DNA from 3 places in the Streptomyces sp. NPDC127119 genome. Region 2 is predicted to be linked to each of the others. Evidence: riboswitches for the same ligand, from Rfam matches in the RefSeq annotation. Region 2 holds a riboswitch; each other region holds the start of a gene.

Region 1 (3,243 bases), on a different contig from region 2:
ATGCTCTCCGGGAACGGCCGTCATCGTCGCCCCCGCCAGGCCCCGGCGCTCCTCGTCGCCGCCGGCGTGGCCGGATCGGCCATCGCGATCCCCCTGCTCGGTGCGAGCGGCGCGAGTGCCGCCAGCGGTACGACCTGGGACGCGGTCGCCGAGTGCGAGAGCGGCGGCTCATGGAGCGCCGACACGGGCAACGGGCTCTACGGCGGACTCCAGATGAGCCAGGAGACCTGGGAGCAGAACGGCGGCCTCGACTACGCGCCGAGCGCCGACCAGGCCAGCCGTTCGCAGCAGATAGCCGTCGCCGAGAAGATCCTCGCCAGCCAGGGGACGAGCGCCTGGGTGACCTGCGGTCTCGTCGCCGGTCTGACGCAGGACTCCGGCTCCGCCGACGTCGACACGGGCCTCGCAGAGGACGCCACGAGCCCGTCGGCCGACGCCGGTACGGCAAAGGGGAGTGACAGCGCGAAGTCCGACTCGTCCACGGACTCCGACGCGAAGTCCGACGACGACTCCTCCTCGGAGTCACAGAGAACGGACAGCTCGTCCGCCGATACCAAGGCGAAGGGTGACGACTCGGACAAGTCGTCCCAGAACGACGACGCTTCGGCCGACGAGGCCGCGGACAGCTCCGGCCGCCACCGGGGAGGCAGTGCCGAAGAGGTCGACATGGCCCCCCGCGCCGACGACTACGCCGGCCGGCACGCCTCGCGCAGCGACAGCACCTCACGCGTCCTCGCCGACGAAGGCTCGTACGCGGTCCGTTCCGGCGACAGCCTCTCCAGCATCGCCGACTCCCTTGGCATCGACGGCGGGTGGAGCGAGCTCTACGCCGCGAACAAGGACAGCATCGGCTCCGACCCGGACTTCATCATCCCCGGTCAGCGCATCGCGGTCGACGGCTGAGCGGCACTGAGCAAGTAGTGATCAAGGCGCCGAATCGGGCGAAAAGCAGCGGTAGTTCGCGCTGAATGTCCGATTTGGCGAATTGAGACATGGATCTCAACACCCCTGATCGTCTTTGAAATTCGGCGCGGCCCGTGTCTACGGTCGTGACCGCTCGCCATTGGTGAGCCCCGACGGTCGCACGCCGAATCCTGCCAACGGCCGTACGGGAACAGTCGTCGCGTAAAGCGCCGTAGGCAGGAGCGGGGGACCCAAGGTAAGTGCCGGAGCCGGTCGTCGAGACCGGGTACGGCTTGGGGTTAAGCCGCGTGACAGCAGTGTCGCGCGGCCGGGCAACTCACTCGGCCCGAACCCGACAGCTCACCTCGCAGGCGTCGGTGAGGGGATCACTTCATGCTGCTTTCGAGCAAGGGCAAGCACCGTCGCCCGTCCAAGGCCACCCGCATCGCCACGCTGGCCGGTGTCACCACCGCCGCCGTCGCCGTCCCGCTGATGGGCGCCACGGGAGCCTCCGCCGCCACCACCTCCGAGTGGGACACCGTCGCGCAGTGCGAGTCCGGCGGCAACTGGTCGATCAACACCGGCAACGGCTACTACGGCGGCCTGCAGTTCTCGTCCTCCACCTGGGCCGCGTACGGCGGCAGCTCGTACGCCTCCACCGCCGACCAGGCGTCCAAGTCCCAGCAGATAGCCGTCGCCGAGAAGGTTCTCGCGAGCCAGGGCAAGGGTGCCTGGCCGAGCTGTGGCGTGGGCCTGTCCGGCGCCTCGACCGGTGGCTCCACCGCCCCGTCGGGCTCCGACAGCTCCAGCGGCTCCGGCCAGAGCACCACGCAGCCGCAGCAGCAGCAGAACTCGCAGTCCTCCGAGGAGCGCGCCTCGCGTTCGCAGGAGCGTCCGGCGGCGAAGAAGACCGTCGAGACCCCGACCGGCAAGAAGGTCAAGAAGGGCGACGGCGAGTACAAGGTCGTCAAGGGCGACACCCTCAGCGAGATCGCCGCGAAGGAGAAGGTCAAGGGCGGCTGGGCGAAGCTGTACAAGCTCAACGACGACATCGTCGACGACGCCGACTTCATCTTCCCGGGTCAGCAGCTGCACCTCAGCTGACGGCGGCCGCACCACGGCCGGCCCGCCCTCGGCGGTTCATCGGTCGCGTCCCCGCTTCGGCGGCCCGGACATGACCGCGGGCATCACCGCGGACATCACCTCCGGTCGAGGCACTGGCCGCTCGGCCTCGACCGGACGTCCGGCCCACATCCGAATCGCGACTGAACCACAGCGCCCTCACATCCGTGTCCTTCATAGTGGAGGCCTCGTGAGGGCCACCCCCGTCCCCCACGGGCTCCCCGCTCCGGTGCGTGTTCCCCCGTACGCACCGGGGCGGGGCTTTTTTGCGCTGTTCTTTCTGCCTGTTCTTTCTGCCCGTGTCTTTGTTCCGTTCGGAAACAATTTCCTCTCGGTTCTGTCCAGGGGGCGGTCGAGGGCTGGCCGATCCCCGGCAGCCGGTTAGGCTCATCCCGCGGGGCCACCACGGCCTGCGCGCAACCGGGCCTCCGGCCCGGCACAGCTTGTGTCACATCCCAGAAGGAGATGCTCGTGCCGTCCATCGACGTCGTCGTAGCCCGGGAAATCCTGGACTCCCGAGGCAACCCCACGGTCGAGGTCGAGGTCGGCCTCGACGACGGCAGCACGGGTCGTGCCGCCGTTCCGTCCGGTGCCTCCACCGGTGCCTTCGAAGCAGTCGAGCTCCGTGACGGAGACCCCAACCGCTACCTCGGCAAGGGTGTCGAGAAGGCCGTCCTCGCCGTCATCGAGCAGATCGGCCCGGAGCTCGTCGGCTACGACGCCACCGAGCAGCGCCTCATCGACCAGGCGATGATCGACCTCGACGCCACCGACAACAAGGGCTCGCTCGGCGCGAACGCCATCCTCGGCGTCTCCCTCGCCGTCGCGCACGCCGCCTCCGAGGCCAGCGACCTGCCGCTCTTCCGCTACCTGGGCGGACCGAACGCGCACCTGCTGCCCGTCCCGATGATGAACATCCTGAACGGCGGGTCGCACGCCGACTCGAACGTCGACATCCAGGAGTTCATGATCGCGCCGATCGGCGCGGAGTCCTTCTCCGAGGCCGTGCGCTGGGGCGCCGAGGTCTACCACACCCTCAAGAAGGTCCTGAAGAGCCGCGGCCTGTCCACCGGCCTCGGCGACGAGGGCGGCTTCGCCCCGAACCTCGGCTCCAACCGCGAGGCCCTCGACCTCATCGTCGAAGCCATCAAGGAAGCCGGCTACACCCCCGGCGAGCAGGTCGCCCTCGCGCTGGACGTCGCCGCGTCCGAGTTCTAC
Region 2 (3,243 bases):
CCGCTGGTCGCCCACGTCCCGTACGCGCTCCAGGGCGCCCCCGTGGTGGTGCGCTCCCCGCAGCACACCGGGTTGGACGCCGGCCGCTTCTTCCCCTTCGGCAACGACGCGGACCTGCCGCCGGACCAGCGGGAGGAGGACGCGCGGTCGGTGTGCTTCGAGTTCGAAGTGCCCGAGGAGATCTGGGTACTGGGCCGCCCGCGCGTGCGCCTGAGGCTCACCTCTCCGGCGACGCGCGGCCACGTAGTGGCCCGTCTGTGCGACGTGGCTCCTGACGGCTCCTCGACCCTGGTCACCCGAGGCGTCCTGAACCTGACAGCCCGTCATGGCCGTGACCAGGTGGTTCCTTGGGAACCGGGCGCTACGGAGGATGTGCTCTTCGAACTGAACGGCATCGGCCACGCCTTCCCGCCGGGCCGTCGCATCCGGCTCGCGGTCTCCTCCGCGTACTGGCCGTGGATCTGGCCCCAGCCGGGCTCGGAGGCGGGCTTCACCCTCACTCCGTCGGGCAGCGTGCTGGAACTGCCGGTCCGCGCCCAGGAGTCGGACCCCTCCATCGTCTTCGAGGAACCGGAGCAGTCGGCTCCGCTCGGCGTGAACTTCCCCGCCACCCTGGACGAACCGCGCCCCGAACGCCTCGCGGTCCGCGATGTCGCCAAAGGTGAATGGCGCCTGGAAGTGGATCCGCGGTACGGCGGCACCCGCGTCTATCCGGACGGACTCGAATTCACCGAGGACGCGCTGGAGACGTACACGATCAATGAGTCGGACCCGTTGTCCGCGCGCACCAGGTCCGACTGGTCCGTCCGGCTGCACCGGCCGGAAATGCCGTGGGACGCGAGTGTCGAGACGCACTCCGAAATCACCTGCGACGAGACGGACTTCATCACCTCGAACGAAGTGATCTGCAAGGACGGCGACGAAGTGGTGTTCCACCGCACCTGGGAGAAAAGGATTCCGCGTACGGCGGGATGAGCCGGGACGGGTCCACGCATCCCTGGAACCTCCCACGGCGCCCGGTTTCCGGCGTCCGCAGAATATCGCGTATCCCCTTTTTTATGGACATTGGCCTCCCATGCCAGTGAATTGAGTCACGCCCGCGCGCGGTGATCGTTTCGCCGGTTCCGTCGATTTCCCTTTGCGGAAAGCAAGTTGAACTTCGCCTTCCGTTTTGATCAAGAGATATTCGCCCGACATGGCAGTTCAAAGCCGTCGCTGCGCGAATTCGGGGCTTGTTCACGGCATGTGCTCTCGCATACGTTCACGTCACTCCGGACGGATCGCCTAATCCTGCCGCCGCCCGGAAATCCCAGTCACCCATTCACTCGCGTACGGCAGGAGCGGGGGACCCAGGTAAGCCGCCGGTCCGTATCGCGGAACGGCTAGGGGTCAAGTCGCGCACCCCACGCGGCCGGGCATCTCCCGCCCGAACCCGACAGCTCACCTCGCAGGCGCCGGAGAGGACATTCGCCATGCCCGCACGAGGCAAGCACCGCCGCCCCAGAAACAGCACCCTCACCCGTGGCATCGTCGCCGCCGGGACGGGCGGAGCCGCGCTCGCGCTCCCCCTCGTGGGGGCCACCGGCGCCCAGGCCGCCACCCCGAACGCGGTCCCGCAGGTCTCGCTGGTCACCTACAAGGTGGTCCAGGGCGACACCCTGTCGAAGATCGCCAAGGCGCACACCACGGGCGACTGGAAGAAGCTCTACAAGGCCAACCGCGCGGTCATCGGCGACGACCCGTCGGCCATCCGGCCCGGCCTCAAGCTGACCGTGGGCACGAAGAACGGCGGGTCTTCGGCGAAGACCGCCACGGCGTCCAAGGCCTCCACGGCGTCCGCCGTCACCCCGGCCTCCGCGAAGACCTACACGGACGACCTCGACGGCTGGATCAGGCAGTCGCTGGACGTCATGGCCCAGCAGGGCATCCCGGGCACCTACGACGGCATCCACCGCAACATCATCCGCGAGTCGTCGGGCAACCCCCAGGCCATGAACAACTGGGACTCCAACGCGGTAGCCGGTACGCCCTCGAAGGGGCTCCTGCAGGTCATCGACCCGACCTTCTCGGCGTACCACGTGACCGGTACGTCGCTGGACCCGTTCGACCCGGTCGCCAACATCACGGCGGCGTGCAACTACGCCGCCGCGCGCTACGGCTCGATCGACAACGTCTTCGGCGCCTACTGACCGACGCCCGAGCGGGCTCCCGGACCGGCCTGCCGGCCGACACGGGGGCCCGTCCGGTCGGACCGGCCGGTCCCGTCCGCGCGGTCGGTCCGGCCGGTGGAGAACATGCGCTCCAGGACCACCGCGATGCCGTCGTCCTCGTTCGAGAGGGTGATCTCGTCGGCGACGGACCTGAGTTCGGGATGCGCGTTGGCCATCGCCACCCCGCGCGCCGCCCAGTCGAACATCGGGATGTCGTTCGGCATGTCCCCGAAGGCGATGGTCTGCGCCGACGTCAGGCCCAAACGGCCGGCGGCGAGCGCGAGGCCCGTGGCCTTCGTGATGCCGCATGGCTGGAGTTCGACGGTACCGGGCCCGGACATCGTCACGGTGGCGAGGGAACCGACCGCTCCACGGGCGGCGGACGCCAACTCGTCGTCGGACAGCAGGGGGTGGCGCAGCAGCACCTTGCTGATGGGCCGGGTCCAGAGGTCGTCGCGCCGCAGCACCCGTACCGCGGGCAGCGTCGGGTGGGGCATCTCGTAGCCCGGCTCGATGAGCGTGAGTCCGTCGACGCCGTCCTGGTCGACGGCCGCGTACACCTCGCCGACCTCCGCCTCGATCTTGCCGAGAGCCACCTCCGCCAGCTCACGTTCGAGCGTGACGGACCACAGCATGCGGTCCGCGCCGGCGTCGTACAACTGTGCGCCCTGTCCGCACACCGCGAGCCCCTGGCTGCCGAGTTCGTCCAGCAGCGGCCGTACGCGCGGGGCGGGGCGCCCCGTCACCACGAGGTGCCGGGCGCCTGCCCCGACCGCCATCGCCAGCGCCGCGCGCGACCGGTCCGAGAGGGTGTCGTCGCCGCGCAGCAGCGTCCCGTCCAGGTCAGTGGCGATGAGTGAATATGCAATCGGTGGGGCCATGATCAGAGAATACGGATCGAATCCCCCAGCGACTCGACGGGAACCGGACGTCGTCCGGCACCTCGACCACCTCACGCGTCGTCGCGGGCCCCAGCAGACCCCTGGAGTTCAGGCCGATCCCATGACATATCGGCCACTCCGCCGACCCGATT
Region 3 (3,243 bases), on a different contig from region 2:
ACGGCCCATGCGCATGAACGACGGGACCGCCGACCCCGCCGGCCGCTTCTGGGCGGGCAGCATGTCCTACGAGGCCGACGACGGAGCCGGCTCCCTCTACCGCGTCGACCACGACGGCACGGTGGTCCGCGTCCTCGACGGCATCACCGTGCCGAACGGGCCCGCCTTCACGGCCGACGGCCGCACCATGTACCTGGCCGACAGCGCCCGTGGAGTCGTCCGGCGTTACCCCGTCGACCCCGCCACCGGCGCCCTCGGCGCCTCGGAGGCGTACGTCACCGTCGACGACGGCAGCCCCGACGGCATGGTGGTGGACACCGAGGGCGCGGTGTGGATCGCGGTGTGGGGCACCGGCACCGTACGCCGGTATCTGCGGGACGGCCGCCTCGACCGCACCCTGCGGCTGCCCGCACGGCAGCCCGCCGGAGTGTGCCTGCGGGAGGACCTTCTGTACGTCACCAGCGCCCGCGTGGGCCTCGCCGCGCCCGGCCCGTACGACGGCGCCGTGTTCACGGCCCGGGTCGGCGTACCCGGGAGACCGGCGGACGCGTACCGGAGCCACGCCCCAGGCCTCCGTGGCCTCAACTCGCCCCGGAAGGAAGCGGTATGAGCAGTACGTCCGTGTCCCGCGCCGACTGGCGGCCCCGTGAAGGGCCGGTGGTCTGCGTCGGGGAGACCATGGCCGCGTTCGCCCCCGCCCCGGCCGAGTCCCTGGAGAGCGCCGAGGACCTGCGGGTGTCGGTGGCCGGGGCCGAGTCGAACGTGGCGATGTATCTGGCCGACCTGGGCATCCCCGTCGCGTGGCTCTCGGCGTTGGGCGACGACGCGTTGGGACGGCGGGTGCGCGCCGCGGTCGGCGCGGCCGGCGTCGACGTCGGGGGAGTCCGGCACGACCCGGAGCGGCCCACGGGCCTGCTCGTGAAGGAGCCGGCCGCCACCCGTACCCGCGTCCACTACTACCGCGGGGGCTCGGCGGCCTCGGCCCTGGGCCCCGAGGTGCTGAAGGACGACCGGCTGCGGTCCGCCTCCCTCGTCCACCTCACCGGGATCACCCCGGCCCTGTCCCCGTCCTGCCGGAGCCTGGTCGAGGAGGCCCTGGCCACCCCGCCGGACGAACGCTCGTACTCCATCAGCTTCGACGTCAACCACCGCCGGGCGCTGTGGCCGCCCGGCACGGCCGCCGCCGTACTGCGCGAGCTGGCCGACCGCGCCGACCTCACCTTCGTCGGCCTCGACGAGGCACAGGACCTCTGGGACGCCGACCTCGAACCGGACGGCGTACGGCGGCTGTTGCCGCATCCGCGCCTCCTCGTCGTCAAGGACGGCGGCCGATCGGCCACGGTCTTCAGCGACGAAGGCTCCTGGACCGTGCCCGCTCTGCGCACGGACGTGGTGGAGCCCGTCGGCGCGGGGGACGCCTTCGCCGCCGGGTTCCTGAGCGGTCTGCTGCGGGGCGCCGGCATGGAGCGCGCGCTGCGGCTCGGACACATCACGGCCGGTTCGGCACTGCAAGTGACCGGCGATCACGGCCCGTTGCCGGACAACACCCGGATCGAGGAACTTCTTGGCCTCTCCACGCCCGACTGGTCCCGGGTGAACCGCGAGTGACGGACCGGTCGCGGTGAGGTGGTCAACGGTCCAAGGTCACCGTCGGGTACGACGAAGGTCACAATTACATATCGGACACTTCGCACTTCAATCTTCACGCGAGACACACAAGTTGGCTAAGTTGACGGCTGGGCCGTACGACTCCCTCCGGTGAACCTCGCCGGGTCGCGCGGTCTCCGCCGAATCCGACCGGCCTTCGTGGCGGCCGGAGCCGGAGGTCCAGTCGACTTCAGGGTGAATCGGCCCAACTGTCCCCCGGGCAGAGGCCGTAGGGCATGCCTTTCGGAACAGTCCGCCCGAACCCGACAGTCGGCCCGGCAGGCGGTGCACGGAAGGAGTCGTCTCCCATCGCGCCGGAACGAACGCAGCGCCCCGGAGGCACCGGCCTCCCCGGCATGTCCCGCTCCGCCCTCGTGAAGGCGGCCCCCTCTTCCGTGGACCAGTTCGCCTCCGCAGGCATTCCCGCGCAGCGGGGTGATGAACCCAGCCGCGAGGAAGTACAGCAGCGGATCACCAATCTCTACGACCGTGTCGAGAACGCCACGGGCAACATCAACGTGACCCGTGCGATGAGCACCACGACCCGCGACGCCCGACCGGCGTCAGGGGACAGGGGCGGCCGGGGCGGAGCGGGCGATGCCGCCGCCCCGCTGCCGGACGTCGCGAAGAAGTGGTTCGACGTGGGCCGCTCGCAGCTGGGCCCGGTCTTCCCGGCGGTACTGCCGCCCGACAGGATGCCGGACCGCGGTTCTGCCGGATCGCGGCCCGCCGACACGGGCGGCCGTCCGGGCGGCGGTGGCCGTGAGGGGCGCGGCGGACGTGAGGGTTCCGACAAGCCCGTCCTGGAGCTGACCGCCGGCCCGAGCGCCGGCCCCGGCGCCGGAGGCGGAGCCGGGCCCGTCGCGGAACTGACCGCGCGGCCCGTCGCCGAACTGACCGCGGGACCCGCCGCCGCGCTGCCGGCCCTTCCGGCCCAGCGTCAGGCGGCCGACCGGGCCATGCCCGGGACGTCCGGCGGACCGTCGCAGGCGACACTGCGGACTTCGAAGCAGCGGAACCAGCGCAAGCTCGGACAGGCCCGCGACCTGCTGGCCGGACACGCGGCCCGGCGCGGTCCCGCGCCCGTCGCGGAACTGCAGCCGTTCCAGGCGATCGAGGGCGCCTGGGGACCTGCCGCCCAGGCACAGAACTACCGCGCGGCAGCGCCCGCCGTGGACGCGTGGCAGCAGCCGTCCCTCGGCACGGACATGCGCGCGGGCACGGACATGTACGCCGGTACGGCCATGTACCCCGGCATACCCGGTACGGGAGCGGGTCCCGCCGCCGACCGGAGCATCGGCAACGGCGTGTACCCCGGGGTCGACCAGTACGCCGGTGCCCCCTACGCCGGTGGCCGGCAGAGCGACACGAGCATGTACGTCGACGCGAGCACCCCCATCGCCACGGGAGTCGCCCTCGACATGCAGGCCGCGGCGAACCCCGGATACGGCATGCCCGCTCCCGCCCCTGCCCCCGCTCCCGCCCCGGCTCCTGCGCCCGCCTACACAACGCCCCCCTACGGCACGCCCGTTTATGCCGCGCCCGACCCCGGGTACGGCGGACAGGGCGCCAGGGCCGTCGACTTCGCACGCGCCC

What was found. A riboswitch is a leader RNA that binds a small molecule or an ion and turns the genes downstream of it on or off. The one in region 2 is predicted to bind cyclic di-AMP.
Region 1: linked by a shared signal. The riboswitch ahead of ACFVH5_RS35790 (transglycosylase family protein) and the one ahead of ACFVH5_RS36145 (transglycosylase SLT domain-containing protein) in region 2 are both predicted to bind cyclic di-AMP.
Region 3: linked by a shared signal. The riboswitch ahead of ACFVH5_RS32190 (C40 family peptidase) and the one ahead of ACFVH5_RS36145 (transglycosylase SLT domain-containing protein) in region 2 are both predicted to bind cyclic di-AMP.

What each region holds. Positions count from the first base shown of each region.
Region 1 is NZ_JBHXTO010000134.1:4,836-8,078, reverse strand. It holds gene ACFVH5_RS35795 (transglycosylase family protein) at 1-903, shown strand; cyclic di-AMP (ydaO/yuaA leader) riboswitch at 1,122-1,292, shown strand; gene ACFVH5_RS35790 (transglycosylase family protein) at 1,297-2,007, shown strand; gene eno (phosphopyruvate hydratase) at 2,491-3,243, shown strand, end outside.
Region 2 is NZ_JBHXTO010000137.1:15,280-18,522, forward strand. It holds gene ACFVH5_RS36140 (CocE/NonD family hydrolase) at 1-975, shown strand, start outside; cyclic di-AMP (ydaO/yuaA leader) riboswitch at 1,305-1,469, shown strand; gene ACFVH5_RS36145 (transglycosylase SLT domain-containing protein) at 1,473-2,189, shown strand; gene ACFVH5_RS36150 (HAD family hydrolase) at 2,183-3,091, opposite strand.
Region 3 is NZ_JBHXTO010000104.1:26,729-29,971, forward strand. It holds gene ACFVH5_RS32180 (SMP-30/gluconolactonase/LRE family protein) at 1-610, shown strand, start outside; gene ACFVH5_RS32185 (sugar kinase) at 607-1,608, shown strand; cyclic di-AMP (ydaO/yuaA leader) riboswitch at 1,776-1,947, shown strand; gene ACFVH5_RS32190 (C40 family peptidase) at 2,004-3,243, shown strand, end outside.